Regions from separate parts of the Kribbella sp. VKM Ac-2566 genome, predicted to be linked through region 1. Evidence: riboswitches for the same ligand, from Rfam matches in the RefSeq annotation. Region 1 holds a riboswitch; the other holds the start of a gene.

Evidence for each region. A riboswitch is a leader RNA that binds a small molecule or an ion and turns the genes downstream of it on or off. The one in region 1 is predicted to bind FMN.
Region 2: linked by a shared signal. The riboswitch ahead of ribD (bifunctional diaminohydroxyphosphoribosylaminopyrimidine deaminase/5-amino-6-(5-phosphoribosylamino)uracil reductase RibD) and the one ahead of ribB (3,4-dihydroxy-2-butanone-4-phosphate synthase) in region 1 are both predicted to bind FMN.

The regions. Positions count from the first base shown of each region.
Region 1 covers NZ_SODT01000009.1:101,359-109,170, forward strand. Annotated here, with positions in the region: gene EV647_RS12010 (ABC transporter substrate-binding protein) at 1-406, shown strand, start outside; gene EV647_RS12015 (carbohydrate ABC transporter permease) at 409-1,308, shown strand; gene EV647_RS12020 (carbohydrate ABC transporter permease) at 1,305-2,192, shown strand; gene EV647_RS43670 (sugar phosphate isomerase/epimerase) at 2,203-2,691, shown strand; gene EV647_RS43675 (sugar phosphate isomerase/epimerase) at 2,688-3,197, shown strand; gene EV647_RS12030 (transketolase) at 3,206-4,084, shown strand; gene EV647_RS12035 (transketolase family protein) at 4,081-5,049, shown strand; gene ribB (3,4-dihydroxy-2-butanone-4-phosphate synthase) at 5,033-5,647, opposite strand; FMN riboswitch at 5,732-5,865, opposite strand; gene EV647_RS12045 (DUF4038 domain-containing protein) at 5,913-7,376, shown strand; gene EV647_RS12050 (sugar-binding transcriptional regulator) at 7,410-7,812, shown strand, end outside.
Region 2 covers NZ_SODT01000011.1:815,953-823,764, reverse strand. Annotated here, with positions in the region: gene EV647_RS26735 (glyoxalase superfamily protein) at 194-823, shown strand; gene ribH (6,7-dimethyl-8-ribityllumazine synthase) at 947-1,423, opposite strand; gene EV647_RS26725 (bifunctional 3,4-dihydroxy-2-butanone-4-phosphate synthase/GTP cyclohydrolase II) at 1,423-2,661, opposite strand; gene pnuC (nicotinamide riboside transporter PnuC) at 2,662-3,336, opposite strand; gene EV647_RS26715 (riboflavin synthase) at 3,333-4,034, opposite strand; gene ribD (bifunctional diaminohydroxyphosphoribosylaminopyrimidine deaminase/5-amino-6-(5-phosphoribosylamino)uracil reductase RibD) at 4,035-5,063, opposite strand; FMN riboswitch at 5,252-5,385, opposite strand; gene EV647_RS26705 (ABC transporter substrate-binding protein) at 5,699-6,550, shown strand; gene EV647_RS26700 (amino acid ABC transporter permease) at 6,550-7,305, shown strand; gene EV647_RS26695 (amino acid ABC transporter ATP-binding protein) at 7,292-7,812, shown strand, end outside.

The sequences.
Region 1 (7,812 bases):
GAAGAGCCCGTCGGGCTTCGGCAACTTCGAGCTGCCGACCGACAAGACACCCGCCCGGCACTCCGGGTTCGTCGAGGGCTACATGATCAACGCCAAGGCGAGCAACCCGGACAAGGCGGCCGAACTGCTGGACTTCCTGGCCAAGCCGGAGACCCAGAAGGCCTTGCAGATCACCGCCTCGACCGTCAAGGGTGCCGAGCCGGACCCGAAGTCGCTGCCGCTGTCGGCCGAGTGGGCGCAGAAGTACGGCAGCAATCCGTTCTACACGATCCAGGACCAAGCGTTCCCGAAGAAGCAGGCGGATCAGTACTTCAGCGTGCAGAGTGACCTGCTGCAGGGCTCGGTCAAGCCGGACGCGGCGGCGAAGAAGATGCAGGAGATCGTCTCGGCCTGGGCGAAGAGCTGAGCATGGCAACGACTGTCGCGCTCTCCAAACCCAAACGTGGTGGCCGCTGGTCCCCCTGGTTGTTCGCGCTGCCTGCGCTCATCGTGTACGTCGGGTTCCTGGTGTACCCGGCGGTGTCGTCGCTGTGGTTCAGCCTGACCAACTGGGACGGACTGAGCGCGACGTACAAGTTCGTCGGCCTGGACAACTACTTCAAGCTGCCCAGTGACCCGGTCGTCGTGACCGCGGTGAAGAACAACCTGATCTGGACCGTGGTCACGATCGCCGTACCGACCGTCATCGGTCTGCTGCTGGCGATCGCGCTGAACGGGAAAGTGCACGGCAAGCCGATCCTGCGGCTGATCTTCTACACCCCGGCCGTCCTGCCGCTCGTGTCCATCGCGAGTATCTGGGGCTGGCTGTACAACCCGCAGTACAGCGCGATCAACTCGTTCCTCAGGTTGCTCGGGCTCGACGGACTCGCCCAGCCCTGGCTCGGGCAGGACTCGACTGCGCTGTGGGCCGTGATGGTGCCGGCGATCTGGTTGCGGACCGGCTTCCCGATGTTGCTCTATCTGGCCGCGTTGCAGGGCATTCCGAACGAGCTCTACGAGGCGGCGACCGTCGACGGAGCGACGAAATGGCAGCAGTTCTGGCATGTCACGATGCCGAGCCTGCGGCCGGCGCACTACATCGTGCTGGCGCTGTCCCTGATCGACTCGTTCAAGGTCTTCGACATGATCTACGCGATGACGTACGGCGGCCCGGGTACGTCGACGCAGGTGATGGGAACGTGGATGTACTTCAACGTCTTCCAGTACTACCAGGCCGGCTACGGCACCGCGATCGCCGTCGTGATCACCCTTGTGGCCATCGCGGTCGGCATCCCGTACGTACGCTCCCAGACACGGGAGGCCTCATGACGCTGACTGCTCCGGTTCGGGTCGACGTGCCGATCGAGTCCGCTGAGCCCGCGAAGGCTCCGAGGACGAAGCGTGGTCTGGTCATAACGCTGGTCCTCATCGTGATCGCACTGTTCTGGATTTCGCCGCTGGCGCTGCTGGTGATCACCGCCGTACGCCCGCTGTCCGACTTCATCGGGAACGGGCCGCTGTCCTGGCCCGCGGACTTCACCTGGAAGAACTTCTCGGACGCGTGGGGGATCGGCAACTTCGCCACGACGTACAAGAACAGCGCGATCCTGGCGCTGATCAAGGTGCCGCTCGGGGTGCTGGTGTCGGCGATGCTCGGCTTCGCGCTGGCCAAGCTGCGGATGAAGTTCCGCCGGACGGTGATGTTCACGGTGTTCCTCGGGCTGACCATCCCGATCTACATCACGATCGTCCCGGTCTTCATCATGATGCGCTCGGCCGGTGCGACCGACAGCATCTTCGGGCTGATCGGGCCGTACCTGGCGTTCGGCATCCCGTTCGAGGTGCTGGTGCTGCAGTCGTTCTTCCGGCAACTCCCTGACGAGATCATCGAGGCCGCCCGGGTGGACGGCGCCGGTGACTGGCGGGTGTTCTTCACGATGATCCTGCCGCTCTCGGTCCCGGCCCTGGTGACCGTGGCGATCCTGGACGCGGTCGCGACCTGGAACGAGTTCCTGTTCGCGCTGATCCTGCTGAACTCGGACGCGCACAAGACCATCCCGGTCGGGCTACTGAACTTCCAGGGCCAGTTCGCCAACAACAACACCGGTCTCGCGGCAGGCATTCTGATCGCTGTGGTGCCGATCCTCATTGCTTACACCTTGCTTCAGCGTTGGATCGTCGGCGGACTCACCGCCGGTTCTCTCAAGGGTTAGGACACACGATATGACTGACATGCCGGTCTTCGGCGCAGGGATCTGGCACTTCGCGACGTACAAGGACCGCTATGCCACCGACGGGTACGGCGAGCCCGTCGGACTGCTCGAGCAGATCGACCGCGCCGGTGCGGTCGGCGACCTGTCCGTCGTCGACCTGAACTGGCCGTTCGCCGGGTACGACGGGACGCTCGACGAGGTGAAGGCCGCGCTGCAGCGGAACAACCTGAAGGCGATCGCGATCACGCCGGAGATCTACACCCGCGACTTCGTCAAGGGCTCGCTGACCAACCCGGACCCCGGCGTCCGCAAGCAGGCGCTGGAGCTGTTGCACCAGGCAACCGAACTCGCCAAGGACCTGGGCTGCTCGTACGTGAAGCTGTGGCCGGGGCAGGACGGCTGGGACTACCCGTTCCAGGTCAACTACCACGACATCTGGAACCTGGCGCTGGACGGCCTGAAGGAACTGGTGTCCGCGATCCGGACATCAACTTCGTGATCGAGTACAAACCGCGCGAGCCGCGGGTGAAGATCATCTTCCCGAACGTCGCCCGCACGCTGCTCGGCATCGAGAAGATCGGCCTGCCGAACCTGGGCATCCTGCTCGACTTCGGCCACTCGCTGTACGGCCAGGAGACACCGGCCGACGCGGCGCAGCTGGCGATCGACTACGGCCGGCTGTTCGCGATCGACGTCAACGACAACCTGCGCGGCTGGGACGACGACATGGTGGTCGGCTCGGTGCACCTGGTCGAGACGTTCGAGTTCTTCCACACGCTACGGAAGAACAACTGGGAGGGCGTCTGGCAGCTCGACCAGTTCCCGTTCCGCGAGGACAGCGTCCAGGCCGCGAAGCAGGCGATCACGTTCCTCAAGGCGATCCACCACGCGCTCGACGTACTGGACGACGAAGCCCTCGCTGCCGCGCAGGCCTCGCACGACGCGCTCGCCGCGCAGAGGCTGGTCCAGAAGGTGCTGCTGAGTTCGATGGCTGGATTGGAGTGAGGGCCGGCATGACGCTGACCGTCGAACACACCACGATGCCGGTGCTCGGCCGGCTGCCGGTCCACAGCAGTCGCGCCGAGCAGATCGCGCACATCGCCGAGGCCGCCAAACAGATCCGGATCCAGGACCTGAAGCTGGTCCACCACGCCGGCGCCGGGCACATCGGCGGTGACTTCTCCGCGATCGACATCCTGGCCACGCTGTACGGCGCTGTGCTCGACATCTCGCCCGCGACGGTGAACGACCCTGAGCGGGACCGCTTCATCCTGAGCAAGGGGCATGTCGCGGGTGCGCTCTACACGACGCTGGCCGCGTTCGGGTTCCTGCCGGTCGAGGACCTCGCGACGTTCCTCAAGCCGCTGTCCGCGCTGAACGGGCACCCGAACCGGAACAAGGTCGCCGGCGTCGAGGCCAACACCGGCCCACTCGGGCACGGCCTGCCGGTCGCGGTCGGTCATGCCCTGTCGGCGAAGCTCGACGTCTCGTTGCGCCGTACCTATGTGCTGGTCGGTGACGGGGAGCTGCAGGAGGGCTCCAACTGGGAGGCGATGATGGCTGCCTCCCAGTACCAGCTGGACCGGCTCACCGTGATCGTCGACCGGAACCGGCTGCAGCAGGGCGCGACCACCAAGGAGACCAACGACCTCGACCCGCTGCCGGAGAAAGCGGCCGCGTTCGGGTTCGCGGTGGTCGAAGTGAACGGTCACGACCACGGCGAGCTGCTCGACGTGCTGTCCGCCGTACCGTTCCGGCCGGGCAAGCCGACGTTCGTGATTGCCCATACGCACAAGGGTCACCCGATCTCGTTCATGAGCAACAACGTCGCCTGGCACCACCGCGTACCCGATGCCGCTGAGTACCAGCAGGCCCTGAAGGAGCTGCAATGACCGTCCTCGAGACCCGTTCGATCGCGGACCAGCCGCGGTACGACTGCCGGGACGCGTACGTCGAGACGCTCGCCGAGCTGGCCGAGGCCGATCACCGGATCGTTGGCGTGGTCAACGACTCGGTCGGGTCGAGCAAGCTGAACAGCTTCCGCAAGGCGTTCCCGGACCGGCTGATCAACGTCGGCATCGCCGAGCAGGACATGGTCGGCGTCGCGTCCGGGCTGGCCAACGGCGGCCGGATCCCGTTCGTCTCGGCGGCGTCCTGTTTTCTCACCGCCCGCGCGCTCGAGCAGATCAAGGCCGACGTCGCGTACTCGAACACCAACGTGAAGCTCTGCGGCATGAGCCCCGGCGTCGCGTACGGCGAACTCGGCCCGACGCACCACTCGATCGAGGACATCGCCTGGCTGCGCGCGATCGCAAACATGACGATCATTGTTCCGGCCGACCCGATCGAGACGGCGGCGGCGTTGCGCTGGGCAGCGGCCTCGGACGGGCCGGTGTTCATCCGGGTCAGCCGGATGAGCGTGCCGAAGGTCTACGCCGAGGACTACGAGTTCGAGCTGGGCAAGGCGATCACGGTTCGCGACGGGAGCGATGTGACGCTGATCAGCAACGGGACCGTGCTGTGGCGGGCGCTGGCCGCCGCAGAACGGCTCGCGGAGGAAGGGATCTCGGCCCGGGTGCTGTCGATGCCGACGGTCAAGCCGCTGGACACCGACGCCGTGGTCGCGGCCGCGCGGGAGACGGCCGGCATCGTGACCGCGGAGGAAGCGGTGTCCGGCGGCGGCCTCGGCGGTGCCGTCGCCGAGACCGTCGTACAGCATCATCCGGCGCGGGTGTCGATCCTCGGGTTCCCCGAGTTCGCGCCCACGGGGTCGGCCGGCTACCTGCTGGACCGCTACGGCCTCTCCGCCGAGGGCATCGCGGACGCCGCCCGCAAGCTGGTCACGACAGGTAAGTGACCAGGTCGGCGATCGAGATCATCGCGAAGCCATGGGCGTCGGCGAACGCGCGCAGGTCCGCGCCTGCCATCAGCGTGCCGTCGTCGTTCATGAGTTCGCCGATCACGCCGACCGGCGGCAGCCCGGCGAGCCGGACGAGTTCGACGGTGGCCTCGGTGTGACCGGGCCGCTGCCGGACTCCGCCGGCGACCGCTCGCAACGGCAGGATGTGGCCGGGCCGGATCAGGTCCGCGGGCTGCGCCGAGAGATCGGCCAGCACACGGACGGTCCGCGCGCGGTCGGCGGCCGAGATGCCGGTCCCGACACCGGTCGCCGCATCCACCGACACGGTGTACGCCGTACGCAGGCTGTCCTGGTTGTTCGGCACCATCAGCGGCAGCTCGAGCCGGTCCAGGATCTCCGGCGCCGCGGGCGCGCAGACGTACCCGCTGGTGTGACGGACGAGCAGGGCCATCAGCTCGGGCGTCGCGAGGCTCGCGGCGAAGGTCAGGTCGCCTTCGTTCTCGCGGTCCTCGTCGTCGACGACCACGACCGGCCGTCCGGCGGCGAGCTCGGCGACCGCGTGTTCGATGGTGTCCAGGCTGGTCACGGTGTTCACGATCGTTGTCCTCTCGGGCAGTGCACTCAGAGCACTCCGGGGCAACGACAAGCTCCACGACCCGGGTCAGGGGACGTGCAGCTGCCACGTGCGTCTTCCCATCCGGACTTTCACCGTCGGTCCCGGAGTTCCACCGGGTCAACCGCTCCTTCTCACGAAGTCACGGGTCGCGGACTGTCACCGCCGGCTCGGAATTTCACCGACCCCAGAGCACGTGTGTTCTTCTCACCATCAGCTTAACGGCAACGAGCATCCCTGGAGTGTCATGTCCATCTCATCCGTCTGGCAGGAGATCGAGCTGCCGGCCACCTCCGAGTGGGTCGAGTTCGAGCACGAGAGCGGCCGACTGCTCCGGCGCCCGGCGTTCTGGGACGGCGGTGACACGCACCGGGTCCGTTTCGCGCCGCCGCTTGCCGGTTCGTGGACGTGGTCGGGCGGCGAACTGCACGTCGTCGAGGCTCCAACTGACGAGGCGAATCCGTTCTACCGGCACGGGTTCTGGCGGATGTCGCCCGGCGGCCGGAGCCTGGTGCACGCGGATGGCACGCCTGCTCTGCTGGTCGCCGACACCGCGTGGGCGCTGCCCTGGCGGGCGACCCCCGACCAGGTCCGCGAGTACGCCGCCGACCGGCAGGCGAAGGGGTTCAACGCGGTGCTGCTGATGACCGTCCAACCGGACATGCGCGCCGTCGGGCCGCGCGACCGGACTCAGGACGAGGGGTTCGCGGTCGGCTTCGAGGATCTCGCCGACGGTCACCTGAACCAGATGAACGTCGAGTACTTCCAGTACCTCGACGTACTGCTCGACACCTTGGTCGAGCACGGCCTGGTCCCTGTCCTGCAGCCGGTGTTCCAAGGCTTCGGGTGGAAGGGCCTAGACGTCGCGGGCACCGTCGTACCGCCATCCGAGTACGCCGCCTACTGCCGCTATCTCGTCGCGCGGTACGGCGCTCGGCCGGCCGTCTACCTGGTTGGCGGGGACGGCTCTGGTCACGAACCGCAGACTGCCGCCGGAGGTGCTGAGGTGCACGCCGCCGACTGCTACGGGCAGCCGACCGGTATCCATTACCGGCCGCACATCCGCGCGAATGCTCACCAGGACGCGGACTGGCTGGACTTCCAGTGGTGTCAGACCGGCCACACCGGCGAGCACGTACCGGAGCGGGTCGCGGACATGTGGCGGAATGAACCGGTGAAGGCGGTCGCGAACGGCGAACCGACGTACGAGCACACCGGCCGGACAGGTATGGCTGAGGGCTGGTGGCAGGGGCACGAGGCGTGGAGCAACCTGTGCGCGGGCGGCACGATGGGCGTCGTCTACGGTGCGGGCAGCCTGTGGCAGTGGCGACTGCACGCGGAGGAGCCGGGCCACTCCGAGTTCTTCCTCGCACCCGGCGCGGGCTGGCGCGAGGCGATCGACTTCGAAGGATCGACGTACGTCGGAATGCTCGGAAAGATCCTGGACGGGTTGCCGACCACCGACATGGCGCCGGACTGGACCCGGACGATCTCGGGACGCGCGCTGAGTACGGCGGAGGGCGGCCTGATCGTGTACCGCGAGGACGGTGGGCCGGTGATGGTGTTCGACGACACCGTCCCGCTGAGTTACACGATCGTCGATCCCCGTGACGGCTCGGTCGTCGCGACCGGCAAACGCGACACTCCGACGTCTCCCATCCCGGACCAGGGTGGAGCGCCCCGGGTCTACCTGTGCCTGCCTGACCTATAGTCCGTAGACCTGAAACGTTGCGAGGGGGTCGAGGTGAACGCGAACCGCGCGGTGCGCCAGCCCGGGCTGGACGAGCTGCGGCTGCTCGCGAAGGTGGCGCGGATGTACCACGAGAAGGGCATCCGGCAGCCGCAGATCGCCGCCGAGCTGAACCTGTCCCAGGCACGCGTTTCCCGGATGCTGAAACAGGCCGTCGAGGTCGGCATCGTGCACACCGTGGTGACCATGCCGAGCGGCGTGCACAGCGACCTCGAGGACGAGCTGCAGGGCCGGTACGGGTTGCGCGACGCGGTCGTCGTCGACACCCTCGGCGTGGGGGACGACGTACTGCCCGCGCTCGGCTCGGGCGCGGCGGCGTACCTGGACATGACCCTGACCGGTGGGCACGTGGTCGGGATATCGTCCTGGAGCGAGACGCTGATCAGCGCGGTCGACC
Region 2 (7,812 bases), on a different contig from region 1:
TGCGTCCCGCCACCGGCAGGGCGTCACGGGCCGCTGAACTGGGGAAAGGACGGGGCTCACGCGGCCGGGGGGGACAACTCGCTGTGGTAATCTCGACGTCGCAGGCGCGGGTTCGAACCCGGTTGTAGGGCGCAGCGGCAGAGCAAGCCGAAAGGGCAAGGCCCACCTACTTCACGACCGAAGACGGAGCGCCATGCCCAAGCTCGAAACCTACAAGAAGCAGGCGAAACTGCTCGTTCGCTGGCACCGCGAGGGAAACTTCTCGATCGGCGGTCGCATCCGACAGCTCGCGCGCTATCGCACGTTGTCCGACCGCGAAGCACTCGCGCTGAAGTTTCCCCTCACCGAAGCCCAGGAGATCATCGCCCTCGAAGCGGGCTGCGCCAGCTGGGCCGAACTCAAGGCGAGCACGGAAGCGGCCCAGCCCAACGGCGAGCAGCCGCGGACTCAGGACACGGCAGTCGCCAGCGCCAAACCGGTGCTGTACGTCGCCGACGTCGATGCCTCGGCCGCGTTCTATCGCGACCAACTCGGCTTCCGGATCGACTTCTTGCACGGCAACCCGCCGTTCTACGGATCGGTGTCGCGCGACGGCGCGACCTTGCACCTGAAGCTTGTCCACGAGCCGGTGTTCGCGGCCGGTGCCGCGGAACGAGAAGGGCTCATCATGGCGTTCGTCGATATGCCGAACGTCCGCGAGCTTTACGCGGAATATCGGGCCGCTAGCGCCGAGATCGTGCAGAAGCTGACCAAACAAGCGTGGGGCGGCACCGATTTCATCGTGCGCGACCCGGACGGCAACGCGATCACCTTCGTCGGCTGAGACCCGACGCGGCCGAGGCGCGCGCAGGCTCGATATCCAGTCGCCGGTAGCACATCCATCTCATCGGGAGCGCTGGCCAAGTAGTCGCCCGCGCGGCAGCGCGAACTCGCCGCGCGGGATGGACTACGCGTTCAGTTGGCGGATGGCGGCCAGGGTGGACAGGGCTGCTTGGGTTGCTTCGTAGCCTTTGTCTTCGCGGCTGTCGGGGAGGCCGGCTCGGTCCAGGGCCTGGGGGTCGTTGTCGCAGGTGAGTACGCCGAAGCCGACGGGGACGCCCGTCGTGACGCCGACCTGCATGAGGCCGTCCGTGGCCGCCTGGCAGACGTATTCGAAGTGGGGAGTGTCGCCCCGGATCACCACGCCGAGCGCGACAACCGCGTCGTACCCGGACTTTGCCGCATGCAACGCCGCGACGGGGAGCTCGAACGAACCGGGGACGCGGATGACGGTGTGGTCGGTGACGCCGGAGTCCTCCAGCGCGCGGAGGGCTCCGGCGAGCAGGCCGTCGGTGACCTTCGGGTGCCACTGGGCGGCGACGATCGCGACCCGGGCGTCCTCAACGCGGGTTACCTCGATGGTGGGTGCTCCACTGCCCGACATCAGCCGGCTCCGTCCTCTTCGGTCAGCAGGCCGCCCGGCAGGTGATGGCCCATTCGATCGCGCTTGGTGCGCAGGTACCGCAGGTTGTGCTCGGTCGGGTCGATGGAGATCCCCCGGCGCTCGACCACGTCGATGCCGTACCCCTGCACGCCCGCGAGCTTGTCGGGGTTGTTGGTCAGCAACCGCACTTCCTTGACACCCAGATCGGCCAGGATCTGCGCACCGGTCCCGTAGTCGCGCGCGTCCGCCGGCAACCCGAGATCCAGGTTCGCGTCGACCGTGTCCCGGCCCGCGTCCTGCAGCTCGTACGCCTGCAGCTTGTGCAGCAGCCCGATCCCGCGCCCCTCATGACCGCGCAGGTACACCACGACACCGCCCTCGGCCGCAACCTGCCGCATCGCCTCGTCCAGCTGCGGCCCGCAGTCACAGCGCAGCGACCCGAACACATCACCGGTCAGGCACTCCGAGTGCAATCGGACCAAAACAGGCCCATCATCCAGCGAGCCGCGCACCAGTGCGAGCTGCTCCGACCCGTCCACCGTGTTGCGGTAGCCGTGCGCAACAAAATCGCCGTACTGCGTCGGCAGCGTCGTCGTCGCGACCTTCTGGATCTGGGATTCGGTACGGCGCCGGTACCGGATCAGGTCGTCGATCGACACCAGGACCAGCCCGTGCTCGTCCGCGAACGTCCGCAGGTCGAGCCCGCGCTTCATCGTCCCGTCGTCGTTCACCAGCTCCGAGATCACCGCGGCCGGCGTCAGCCCGGCCATCCGCGCCAGGTCGATCGACGCCTCGGTGTGCCCGGGTCGGACCAGGACGCCGCCTTCGCGACCGCGCAACGGGAACACGTGCCCCGGCTGCACCAGGTCGTACGGCTCCGAGGCCGAATCGGTCAGCACCCGGATCGTCCGCGCCCGGTCGGCGGCCGAGATCCCGGTGGAGATCCCGTCCCGCGCGTCGACGGAGATCGTGTACGCCGTCCGCATCCGCTCCCGGTTGTGCGGCGTCATCAACGGGATGCCGAGCCGGTCGAGCTCCGCGCCCTCCATCGGCACGCACACCACGCCCGAGCTGTACCGGATCAGGAACGCCAGCAGCTCCGGCGTCGCCTTGGACGCGGCGAAGATCAGGTCGCCCTCGTTCTCGCGGTCCTCGTCGTCGACCACGATCACCGGCCGGCCGGCGCGGATCTCGTCGATCGCGTGCTCGATCGTGTCGAGCTTCAGTACGTCGCCCATCTACCCCACCACCACAGGCTCAGGAGCTTGAACCCGCTCACGGTTCTGGATCTTCCACCACGACACGAACCCGACGACGCAGAACAGCCCGTACACGATGTACATCGTCGCCGACGGGTAGAACCCTGCCTTCACCAGCAGCGGTACGCCGACCACGTCGACAGCGATCCAGATCAGCCAGAACTCGACGAAGCCACGCGCCATCCCGTACGTCGCCAGGATCGACCCTGTGAGGATCCACGCGTCCCACTGCGGGCCCCACGATCCGAGCTCACGCAGCACGAAGTACGAGATCGCGTACAGGACCACCGCGATGCCGCCGAGCTCGAGCCGCTCGCGGGCGGTCGCCCAACGCGGCTGGACGCCCGTGGCGGCGCCGCCGTGCCGGGTCTGATACCAGCGGTACCACCCGTAGAGGCTGACGATCGCGAAGAACACCTGGCGGCCGGCCTGCCCCCAGAGGTCCTTGTCCTGCGGGGTGTCGAAGATCCCGCCGACGAAGACGGTGAACAGCAGGACGTTGCCGACGATGCCGACCGGCCACGCCGACACCAGCCGGCGCATGCCGAAGAGTGCACTGGCCAGACCGAACACGTTGCCGACGATCTCCCGGACCAGGACCTCCGACCCGGCGATCGTCACCGTGGAGTGCAACAGCCAGTCGATCGGGTTCACCGCACGCCTCCGTTGTCCGTCACGATGTTGTCCTTGACGATGCTGTCCTTCACGATGCTGTCTTTCACGATGCTGTCGTTCACGACGCTGTCCTTCACGTTGCCTGCCGTCAGAAGTCTTTCGACGTACTTCGCGATCACGTCCACCTCGAGGTTGACGGTGTCGCCGACCGAGTTCCCGCCCAGCACGGTCAGCTCCAGCGTGGTCGGGATCAGGCTGACCCCGAACGTCCCGGACGCGTCGTCGACATCGGTCACGGTCAGCGAGACCCCGTCGATCGCGATCGAGCCCTTCTCGGCGACGTACTTGAGGATCTCCGGGGACGTCGCGATCCGGACGTCCTCCCAGTGCTCCCCCGGCGTCCGGCCGGCGATCGTGCCGGTGCCGTCGACGTGGCCCTGGACGATGTGCCCGCCGAGCCGTTCGTGCGCGGCGACGGCCCGCTCGAGGTTGACCGGCGAGCCCTTCTGCAGACCGCCGAGGCTGGTCCGCTCCAGCGTCTCGCGCATCACATCCGCGGTGAACACGCCGCCGCCGTACTCCACCACCGTCAGGCAACAGCCGTTGACCGCGATCGAGGCGCCGTGCGCGGCGTCCTCGGTCACCTTCGGTCCGCGGATGGTGAGCCGCGCGGCGTCGCCGTCGAGCAGGTCCAGGGACTCGACGGTGCCGAGTTCTTCGATGATGCCGGTGAACATCTACTTTCCTCCCAGAGGAACCAGGGTCAGCCGGACGTCGTCGCCCAGGCGGGTGACGTCCGCTAGCTTGAACCGCCGCAGGTGGTCGATCGATTCCGCGCCGAGGTCGCCGACCGCGCCGTACCCGGAACCGAGGACGGCCGGGGCCACGTACGCGACGATCTGGTCGACGAGCCCGGCGCGCAGGAACGCGGCGGCCAGGGTCGGGCCGCCTTCGAGCCAGAGGTGCCGGATCTGCAGATCGTCCAGCTGCCGGAGCACCTCGGCGGGATCGTGGGTCGGCAGCAGCAACGTCTCCGCACGGTCGTTGCGGACCCGCGCGGTGGGTGGGATCTCCCGGTCGCCGACGACCACCCGCAACGGCTGCCGCGCCGCGGGTACGTCGTTCTCGTCGCGAACCGTCAGCTCGGGGTCGTCGACCAGCACCGTCTGGGTACCGACGGCAATCGCATCGCACTCGGCCCGTTGCCGGTGTACGTCGGCGCGTGCGATCGGCCCCGTGATCCATTTACTGCTCCGGTCCGGGGCCGCGGACCGCCCGTCGAGCGTGGTCGCGAACTTCCAGGTGACGAACGGCCGACCCGTCCGGATGCTGTGCAACCAGACCTGGTTGACCGCCTCCGCCTCGGTCTGCAGGACGCCCTGTACGACGTCGATGTTCTTGTTCCGCAGCTTGTCGGCGCCCCCGGAAGCGGTCCGGTTCGGATCGGGTACGGCGTACACGACCCGGGCGACCTCGGCCTCGATCAGGGCGTCCGCGCACGGACCGGTCCGGCCGGTGTGGTTGCACGGCTCGAGCGTGACGTACGCCGTACCGCCGCGGGCTCGTGCCCCGGCCATCCGGAGCGCCTCGACCTCGGCATGCGGGCCGCCGGCAACGGCATGGAAGCCCTCGCCCACCGGATGCCCGTCGCGGCCGGTGATCACGCACCCGACCACCGGGTTCGGATGGGTGCTGCCGGTACCTCTCGCAGCCAACTCGACAGCACGCCGCATCCAGGCGATGTCGATCGGCGACGCGTCGTTCACTTCTCGGGCCCCTCGTCGTCACGGACGCACTCCGGGGCCTCGACCGGCACGTCTGCTCCGTCGCCCTCACCGTCCGGACCTCTCGTCCGGCCCGGTCTCGCGGTCCGTCGCCGGACCTCTCGCCGCCGCGTCCCGTGGGCTGTGCAGTCCACGCTCCGCGCCGTCGGGCGCCAGAGCACACCCGCCGACCGCGTGCGCCTCCCATCCGGACTTTCACCGTCGGTCCTGGAATTCCACCAGGTCAACCGATCGCCGAACCGCAGCGACCGGGTCGCGGACTGTAACCGCCGGCTCGGAATTACACCGACCCCGGAGCACGCGAGTGGGTTCACTCGTGCTTCAAGTATGCCCCTCCCCGCAACCCGCACCACGACCCAGGTCACATCGTGAGCCCATCCGCCCGACAAGGAACATGCCGCGGGGACTGGGAACAGGGTATTTCCTGTCCCCAGTCCCCACGGGGGGTTCCCAGTCCCGATCCACCGCGGCCGGGAGCCCCGATATAGCACGATTTGAGTAGACATTCGGCGCTGTCTCAGGCTTCGTCGGCGGGGAATGCGGGTCGCTCGGCTGGTGTTGGCTTGCTCCGGCGGGGCGAACCGTCCTGCCTTCGTTGACGTTGTGAGGAGACAGTTGTGCGCGCGTTCGGCGCTTTTCGGCGGGTTGTCGCAGTGGTCGGGGCCATCACCTTGGCGAGCGCGATGGTTGCCTGTGGCAGCAATCAGGACAAGTCCGCGGGCGGCGAGGATCTGGGGCTGATGTCGGCGGGGACGCTGCGGATCGGGACCCTGACCGACGCGCCGCCGAACGTCTACGTGAAGGACGGGAAGTTCACCGGCTTCGACAACGACCTGATCACCGCGGTCGCGGCGAAGCTGAACCTGAAGCCGGAGTTCGTCGGGACCGACTTCTCCGCGCTGCTGTCGCAGGTGAACGGCGGCCAGTTCGACCTCGGGAGCTCGTCGATCACGGTCACCGAGGCCCGCAAGAAGACGGTTGCGTTCAGCAACGGGTACGACTTCGGCTACCTCGGCCTGAACACCACCAAGAGCTCCGGAATCACGTCGTTCGACCAGCTCACCGGCAAGCGCGTCGTGGTCGTCCAGGGCACCGTCCAGGACGACTACGCCACGCAGAAGAACCTGAACCCGGTCCGCGTCCCGAACTACAACGCCGCGCTCGGCCAGCTCAAGGCCGGTACGGCGGACGCGTGGGTCTCGCCCGCCGAGATCGGCGAGAAGATGGCGAAGGAGCAGGGCGGCGGCACGGTGATCCTGGCCGCGAAGGAGCTGAGTGACGCGCCGATGGCGTTCGCGGTGGCGAAGAGCAACGACAAGCTCCGCGAAGCCGTGAACAAGGCGCTCGACGAGGTGATCGCCGACGGCACCTGGACCAAGCTGGTCGAGCAGTACTACCCGGGCCGCGCCGTACCGGCGAACTTCAAGCCGGGCAGCGGATCGGTCAAGTTCACGGCTCCCAAAGCCTGATGGACATCTGGTCCACCCTGAGTGACACCTTTCTCGACTGGGAGTCGATGAAGGCGGTCCTGCCCGAGATGCTGAAGGTAGGACTGGTCAACACCCTGATTCTGGCGGCCGCCTCGGTCGTGCTGGGCACCCTGCTCGGCATGATCGTGGCGGTCCTCGCCTTGTCCAGCAAGCGCTGGCTGCGCTGGCCGGCGAAGATCTACACCGACATCTTCCGCGGCCTGCCCGCGATCCTGACCATCCTGCTGATCGGCCAGGGGCTGTCCCCGATCACTCGGCACTGGTGGGGCCCGAACCCGTACCCGCTCGGCATCCTCGCGCTCTCCCTGATCGCCGCGGCGTACATCGGCGAGATCTTCCGTTCCGGCATCCAGAGCGTGGAGAAGGGGCAGCTCGAGGCCGCCCGTGCGCTGGGCTTCAGTTACACGAGCGGCATGCGGCTGGTCGTCATTCCGCAAGGGGTACGGCGGGTTCTGCCGGCGCTGGTGAACCAGTTCATCGCGCTCGTGAAGGAGTCGAGCCTGGTGTACTTCCTCGGCCTGCTGGCGAGCCAGCGGGAACTGTTCCGGATCGGTCAGGACGCTGCCGCGACCAACGGAAACCTGTCCCCGTTGCTGCTCGCGGGCATCTTCTACCTGCTGATCACGGTCCCGCTGACGCACTTGGTGAACCACTTCGACAAGCGGCTGCGTGAAGGACGACCGGTCGAGTCGGAGGACGTAGAACTGGAGGAGCTCGCGCGTGCGAACCGTTGAGGCAGCGAGCCTGGAGGTGAGCGGTGTCGAGCTCGCCTTCGGCAGCAACAAGGTGCTGCGCGGCGTCGATCTCGCCGTACCTGCGGGGCAGACCGCGTGCGTGATCGGCCCGTCGGGGTCAGGGAAGTCGACGCTGCTGCGTGCGATCAACCGGCTGCTCGAACCGGACGCGGGTGATGTGAAGCTCGGCGGCGAGTCGGTACTGCGGGGCGATGCCGACGTACTGCGACGACGCATCGGCATGGTGTTCCAGCACTTCAACCTGTTCCCGCACAAGAGCGTGCTCGACAACATCACGCTTCCGCTGCGCAAGATCAAGAAGCTCGACGCCGAGGCGGCACAGGCGGCGGCCCGCGCGCAGCTCGAGTTGGTCGGCCTGGCGCACAAGGCCGGAGCGCGACCCGGGAACCTGTCCGGCGGTCAGCAGCAGCGGGTCGCGATCGCGCGGGCGCTGGCGATGGAGCCCGAGGTGATGCTGTTCGACGAGGCCACGTCGGCGCTCGATCC